Regions from separate parts of the Bradyrhizobium sp. PRIMUS42 genome, predicted to be linked through region 2. Evidence: predicted binding sites of a transcription regulator. Region 2 holds the regulator's gene; the other holds the start of a gene.
What was found. The regulator HrcA, encoded in region 2, represses chaperone genes, less so after heat shock. The targets are predictions, from matches to a motif close to GTTAGCACTCNCNNNNNGNGAGTGCTAAC.
Positions count from the first base shown of each region.

Region 1: the regulator HrcA is predicted to act here: its motif matches at 1,822-1,850, upstream of MOV75_RS02445 (co-chaperone GroES).

Region 1 is NZ_JALBGZ010000008.1:41,705-45,237, forward strand. It holds gene MOV75_RS02425 (hypothetical protein) at 1-337, opposite strand, end outside; gene MOV75_RS02430 (hypothetical protein) at 430-705, shown strand; partial or broken gene MOV75_RS02435 (IS701 family transposase) at 708-1,144, opposite strand; gene MOV75_RS02440 (hypothetical protein) at 1,277-1,546, shown strand; gene MOV75_RS02445 (co-chaperone GroES) at 1,890-2,207, shown strand; partial or broken gene groL (chaperonin GroEL) at 2,351-3,533, shown strand, end outside.
Region 2 is NZ_JALBGZ010000114.1:7,433-11,615, forward strand. It holds gene pncA (bifunctional nicotinamidase/pyrazinamidase) at 51-773, shown strand; gene grpE (nucleotide exchange factor GrpE) at 873-1,490, opposite strand; gene hrcA (heat-inducible transcriptional repressor HrcA) at 1,587-2,675, opposite strand; gene rph (ribonuclease PH) at 2,844-3,557, shown strand; gene rdgB (RdgB/HAM1 family non-canonical purine NTP pyrophosphatase) at 3,569-4,183, shown strand, end outside.

The sequences.
Region 1 (3,533 bases), on a different contig from region 2:
GGCAGACGCCCCGGGTGTGCCTCTCGATCTCAGCCAGTGCGGCGTCGAGCGAGGCGTGCGGCCCTTGCAGAATGCCGGCCATAGTTTCCGATGCGTGGCCCTCCGGATGGATCATGAACTGACGGGGAGCGCTTGCCGTGATGCGCCCCATCGAGCGGCCGAGCAGGTCCGTCAGCTGCCAAACCGTGCCTCCCTCTGCCGGTGTAACGATCACATCCATGGTGAACCTTGAGCCTGTACGCCGCGCGAACAAACCGTTGCAATAACGGATCGGCGAACTACCGAGTTCCGCGGCCGCGGCATTCTCGGTACTGGAAGGATTGCCGCTTCGGATCAACCCGCGATCCAGCGAATGGCGCTTAATGCCGATATGTGCGACTATATGGAATGGTCAAAAAGAAAGGTCGAAGGCCAACGTCGGGAGAAGCAATGGCAACCGCTCTCGACCGTTGGGACGAGGAAGGCGGAGCGCAGGAGCTGGCGTGGCCTTTACCCTATGGAGCCAGCGATTTGCGGGACGTGGAGCGCAGAGTCCTGGAATGCCTGGGTGCCGCCCTTGTCAGCGAATGGAATGATCTGCCTACTGACGTCCAGCGCAGGCTCTTCGAGCAGGCGGCCTCGGGCAAATCGCACGACGCCACCCTGTTGAAGACGCGGATCGCCCGTTTCCTGCACGATCATAAAGACGCTTCGCGTGTGCGGTGACACTAACTTGGCAGAGTCGCTGACCTGTCTTGCAGTATGGGTATCGCGGATCTGATGGCCGGGGAATAAGAGCGACGATGTAGACGCGCGGCCGGTAGGCTGGGCTGAGGTGGTGGCCATCGATTCTTCTTCCGCCCCGTCTTGGCAATGCGGCAGTGCTGCAAGAAGGCGTAAGCAATCATCGTCATAAGAGCGTGACGGTGAAGACCGTGCCAGGACCGTCACTCGAAGTGATGGAAACAGAATTCCTCTTTCAACTGCAGATGCGCTTGCTCGCAGATCCATCGCGCCATGACGTTGCAGCCAACCGCCGCAGGTCTATCTCGGATAGCCTTTCTTCTCTCCGAGTCGCGATGCTCGCCGATCGCCAACTCGCATTGTTTCACTTGGAATCAGCAAGCATCTCGTCCGCCGGCATCGACAACAAATCCGCGATGTGCATCGCCTTGTATTTGGTGACTTCGCAGCCATCTCATGATAGAGAGATAGCTAATCTCGGCACAAAGAGCACTGTAAACGGATTGCTTCACGATAGCGCCGATGCAAAGCTGTCTCTGAAGGATAGCCGATCATGACCATGCGCTCCCGACGCGAAACGGTCACCTTCAAGCATCCCTTCCGAATCAAGGGCATTGACCGCCTGCTGCCTCCGGGTGCCTACGAGGTCATCACCGATGAGGAGATGATCGAAGGATTGTCGTTCGCGTCGTTTCGCCGGGTTGCCACTATGATGACGGTGCCGGCGGCGCCGCCGCGCACTTCAACGATGGAGAGGATTTCCATCAATCCGGTCGATTTGGCTGACGCTCGGTGCATTGATGCCGACGCGCCTCGTGAGTGACGAGCCACTCGATCTCGACAAGCACCGCTGAATGGCTGCACAGGAAGCGACCGACGTCCGGCGTATTCTGGCGCATGTCGAGAACAACGCAAAGCCCCTGCGCGATGGGAAGCTTTCTTAAATCTGATGACGCGGCGTCCAACGACTTTCGCACCATACGGCTGGCCTTCACCGGATCCTTAGCGGCCGCGGTCTTGGCAGCTATTTCGTGATGCTCAGAGCAGAATATCGTTTCAGGACGGTCTTGTACGTCCCCTTGCGGCGGCTTATGTGCTGTTAGCACTCGCTGGCCACGACTGCCATTTCGTCCAAAGCAACAACAACGAGAAAGCAGGAGGACAGCATGAAATTCCGTCCGCTTCACGACCGCGTTGTGGTCAAGCGCATCGAAGCCGAAGATAAGACCACTGGCGGTATCATCATTCCGGACAGCGCCAAGGAAAAGCCCTCGCAGGGCGAGATCGCGGCGGTTGGTCCAGGCGGCCGCGACGAAGCCGGCAAGCTGATCCCGATAGAGCTCCAGGTCGGCGACCGCGTGCTGTTCGGCAAGTGGTCCGGTACTGAGGTCAAGCTCGATGGTCAGGAACTGCTGATCATGAAGGAAAGCGACGTTATGGGCGTTCTCGTCGATCTGCCCGCCGCCAAGAAGAAGGTCGCCTAAGCTCCAGTCAGTTTTCCTTATCCTGAGCCGTCGACGCAGCCGGCGCCTCGCAGGATGAGGCCCGTAAGTTCAAATCCCGCCCCTTAACAGCTCGCCCAGGTGCGCGATCCTTGGGATCTGACCAGTCGAAAACGGAGATCATGATGTCGGCCAAAGAAGTCAAATTCGGCGTAGATGCCCGCGACAGGATGTTGCGTGGTGTCGAAATTCTCAACAATGCGGTCAAGGTCACGCTCGGTCCCAAGGGCCGGAACGTCGTTCTCGACAAGTCGTTCGGTGCCCCCCGCATCACCAAGGACGGCGTCACCGTCGCCAAGGAGATCGAGCTCGAGGACAAGTTCGAGAACATGGGCGCCCAGATGGTGCGCGAAGTCGCCTCCAAGTCCGCTGACGCGGCCGGCGACGGCACCACCACCGCGACTGTACTCGCGGCTGCGATCGTCCGTGAAGGCGCGAAGGCGGTTGCCGCCGGTATGAACCCGATGGACCTGAAGCGCGGTATCGACCTCGCGGTGGAAGCCGTGGTCGCCGACCTCGTGAAGAACTCCAAGAAGGTCACCTCGAACGAGGAGATCGCCCAGGTCGGCACCATCTCGGCCAATGGCGATGCAGAGATCGGTAAGTTCCTCTCCGACGCCATGAAGAAGGTCGGCAACGAGGGTGTCATTACGGTTGAGGAAGCCAAGTCGCTCGAGACCGAACTCGAGGTCGTCGAAGGGATGCAATTCGACCGCGGCTACATCTCCCCCTACTTCGTCACCAACGCCGACAAGATGCGCGTCGAAATGGAAGATGCCTACGTTCTCATCAATGAGAAGAAGCTGTCTCACTTGAATGAATTGCTTCCGCTGCTGGAAGCCGTGGTCCAGAGTGGCAAGCCGCTTGTGATTATCGCGGAAGACGTCGAAGGCGAAGCGCTTGCGACCCTGGTCGTGAACCGTCTGCGCGGCGGTCTGAAGGTCGCGGCCGTGAAGGCGCCGGGCTTCGGTGATCGCCGCAAGGCCATGCTGCAGGACATCGCGATCCTGACCGGCGGCCAGGCGATCTCGGAAGATCTGGGCATCAAGCTCGAGAATGTCACGCTCAACATGCTCGGTCGCGCCAAGAAGGTGATGATCGACAAGGAGAACACCACCATCGTCAGCGGCGCGGGCAAGAAGGCCGACATAGAGGCGCGGGTGGCGCAGATCAAGGCGCAGATCGACGAGACCACCTCGGACTATGACCGTGAGAAGCTGCAGGAGCGTCTCGCCAAGCTCGCGGGCGGCGTCGCGGTGATCCGCGTCGGCGGCGCGACCGAGGTCGAGGTGAAGGAGCGCAAGGATC
Region 2 (4,183 bases):
GAACGGAACTAGGCTTCGCTTCCGTTGGATCATCCCAAGGGAGGCGAATGATGCTGGACCGACGACAAGTCTTGGCAATGCTCGGAACGACGGCGCTGGCGAGCCTCGCACCAACCGCGCTGTTTGCAGCGGCATCTATCAAGCCTGACGAGACCTCCGCGCTGCTCGTGATCGACGTGCAGAACTGCTTCCTGCCCGGCGGCAGCCTCGCGGTGAAAGAGGGCGAGCAGGTGGTGCCCGTCATCAACAAGATCTCGAAAGCGTTTGCGAATGTGGTGATGACGCAGGACTGGCACACGCCGGGCCACGTCTCGTTCGCGTCAGTGCATTCGGGCAAGAAGCCGTTCGAGACCGTCGACCTTCCCTACGGCAAGCAGGTGCTGTGGCCGGACCATTGCGTGCAGGGCACCGACGGAGCCGCGCTGTCGAAGGACCTTGCGATCCCGCACGCCGAACTCATCATCCGCAAGGGCTTTCACAAGGACGTCGATAGCTATTCGGCCTTTCTAGAGGCCGACGGCAAGACCTCGACGGGACTTGCCGGATACCTCAAGGGGCGCAAGATCAAGCGCGTCTTCGTTGCAGGGCTGGCGACGGACTTCTGCGTCGCCTGGACCGCGCTCGACGCGCGCAAGGCAGGCTTCGAGGTCTATGTGGTGGAAGACGCCTGCCGCGGCATCGACACGCAGGGTTCGCTGGCAAAAGCCTGGGCCGATATGGCCAAGGCCGGCGTGAAGCGGATTCAGTCTGCGGATATCGCGGCGGGTGCGTAGGATTTCCGAGCTGTCATTCCGGGGCGGCTCGAAGAGCCGAACCCGGAATCTCGAGATTCCGGGTCCGATGCTTCGCATCGCCCCGGAATGACGCCAAACTCAGTTCGGCGCGTCGCTGGACTCGTTGTTGTTCGCCGCCGGAGCGGCCTTTGCACCGCCCTTGGCGACGCCGACCAAAGCCGGACGCAGCACGCGCTCGCCGATGGTATAGCCCGCCTGCATGATCTGGACCACGGTGCCCGAGGGTACCGACGGATCGGGCACTTCGTACATCGCCTGGTGGAAGTTCGGGTCGAACTTCTGGCCCTGCGGATCGAGCTTCTTCACGCCATGCTTTTCCAGCGCGTTGAGCAGCGAGCGCTCGGTGAGCTCGACGCCCTCGATCAGCGAGATCAGGCCGGGATCGGCCGTGGCACGGGCTTCGGCCGGAACGGCATCGAGCGCGCGCTGGAGATTGTCGGCGATGTCGAGCACGTCGCGGGCAAAGCCGGTGATGCCATAGAGGCGGGCGTCAGCGACTTCCTTGGCGGTGCGCTTGCGCAGATTCTCCATCTCGGCCAGCGTCCGCAGCATGCGGTCGCGCGCCTCAGTGGCTTCCTTCTGCAACGTTTCGACCGAGCCGGGCTCGGGATCGTCGGGCATGATGTAGGGCTTCGACACCACGGGCTCGGGCGTCGGCGCGGTCGTGTCTTCGGGTTGCCGGTCTCGATCGGTCATCGGCTCTAATCTCGAACTCGTTTCCAGGGATTGTTGGCCCGGATATCGGGCCTGGAGCCATGAAAATCAAGCGCCCGTGATCGGCGGAAACGCCGGTCAGCCCCCCAGCAGCCGGCTGACGATGCGGGCGGCGTAGTCCACGGTCGGGATCACGCGGGCATAATTCAGCCGGGTCGGGCCGATCACGCCCAGGACGCCGACGATGTGGCCGGCGGCATCCCGATAGGGCGAGATGATGGTGGAGGAGCCTGACAGGGAAAACAGCTTGTTCTCGCTGCCGATGAAGATGCGCACGCCTTCGGCGGTCTCGGCCCGGCCTAGGAGGTCGATGACGCCGCGCTTGGTTTCGAGATCGTCGAACAAAAGGCGCACCCGCTCCAAATCCTCCAGCGCGTGGAGATCCTCCAGCAGATTGGCGTGGCCGCGGACGATGAGCTGCCGGTTCTCGTTCTCGCCGCCGGACCAGCTTGCGATTCCGGCCGAGATCACCTTCTGCGTCAGTTGATCGAGCTCGGCGCGGGCTTCCCCGAGCGCAGTCTCGAGCTCGAGCCGCGCCTCGGCCAGGGTGCGGCCGCGAATCCGCGCATTGAGAAAATTGCCGGCCTCGGTGATCGCCGAGGAGGGAACTCCGGGGGGCAGCGACAGCACGCGGTTTTCGACCTGGCCGTCCTCGCCAACCAGGATCACCAGCGCCTTTTCCGGTTCCAGCCGGACGAATTCGATATGCTTCAGCCGCGCATTGGATTTTGGCGTCAGCACCACCGCGGCGGCACGGGTCAGTCCCGACAGCCGCGTCAAGGCCTGGTCCAGCGCCGCCTCGACCGATTGCGCCTGGCCTACGGTGGCAAGCTGGCTCTGGATCGCCGCCCGCTCAGCCTCAGTGAGGTCGCCGACCTGCATCAGGGCATCGACGAAAAAGCGTAAGCCCAGTTCCGTCGGCAGCCGGCCGGCGGAGGTGTGGGGCGCGTAGATCAGGCCGAGCTGTTCCAGATCGGCCATGACGTTGCGGACCGAGGCCGGCGACAGCGGCATCGCGATCAGGCGCGAGATATTGCGCGAGCCCACGGGCTCACCGGTCGCGAGATAGCTTTCGACAATTTGACGAAAGATGTCGCGGGAACGCTCGTTGAGCTGGGCAAGGCCTGCGCGCGGCGCGATCAGCTGGATCGGATCGTGATGGGCCACCGACGGTAACTCCTCTCAGATGCTCATAATTTGTCCATCCCGGGCGCTTCTGACAAGCGTGGTGTTTGCGGGCACGAAATCAGGGGTGAAAAAACCTTGCCGCCCACCCTCACCCCCCCTACAAGCACCGCCAACAGCCCTACACCTGCGAGTTTTGGAGGATTTCCCATGCGGCCAAGCCGCCGTGCGCCCGACGAATTGCGCCCCGTGACGCTGGAGCGTGGCGTGGTCAAATATGCGGAAGGCTCCTGCCTCGTGAAATTCGGCGACACCCATGTGCTGGTCACCGCCACGCTGGAAGACCGCCTGCCGCCGTGGCTGAAGGGCCAGGGCCGCGGCTGGGTCACCGCCGAATACGGCATGCTGCCGCGCGCGACCTCAGAACGCACCCGCCGCGAGGCCTCCGCCGGAAAGCAAAGCGGCCGCACCGTCGAGATCCAGCGCCTGATCGGCCGCTCGCTTCGCACCATCGTCGATCTGGAAGCGCTCGGTGAGCGCCAGATCACGGTCGATTGCGACGTGCTCCAGGCCGACGGCGGCACCCGCACGGCCTCGATCACCGGTGCCTGGGTCGCGCTCGCCGATTGCATCAACTGGATGAAGGCGCGCAACATGATCAAGGCCAACGTCATGCGCGACAACGTCGCCGCGATCTCCTGCGGCATCTACAACGGCACGCCGGTGCTCGATCTCGACTACGCCGAGGATTCCGAAGCCCAGACCGACGCCAATTTCGTCATGACCGGCGATGGCCGCATCATCGAGGTGCAGGGCACGGCGGAACGCGAGCCGTTCACACAGGATGAGTTCCTGGGGCTGATGGCGCTGGCGCGCAAGGGCGTCGCCCGTCTGGTAGACTTGCAGAAACTGGCTGTGGCGTAGTCAATAGGCCCATGCACCGCCGAATCACGGACAAGCTCGTTATCGCGACCCACAATCCCGGCAAGCTCGCCGAGATGCGGGAGCTGCTTGCGCCGTACGGCATCGCGGCGGTGTCGGCCGGCGAGCTCGGCCTCGCGGAACCGGACGAGACCGGCAGCGATTTCCGCAGCAACGCGGCGATCAAGGCGATCTCGGCGGCCAAGGCGACCAAGCTTCCCTCCTTCGCCGATGATTCCGGCATCGTGGTCGACGCGCTGGACGGCGCGCCCGGCATCTACAGCGCGCGCTGGGCCGGTCCGAGCAAGGACTTCAACGCGGCGATGGCGCAGATCGAGCGGCTGTTGCAGGAGCGCGGCGCCACCACGCCGGACAAGCGCAAGGCGCACTTCGTCTCCGCACTCTGCGTCGCCTGGCCCGACGACCATCTGGAAGAGGTCGAGGCGCGCGTCGACGGCACGCTGGTCTGGCCGCCGCGCGGGAATGCCGGCTTCGGCTACGATCCGATGTTCTTGCCCGATGGCCACAACCGCACTTTCGGCGAGATGGAAAGCATCGAGAAGCATGGCCTGCCACCGCTTGGGCTCGGCCTGTCGCACCGCGCCCGCGCCTTCGTGAAACTGGCGGAG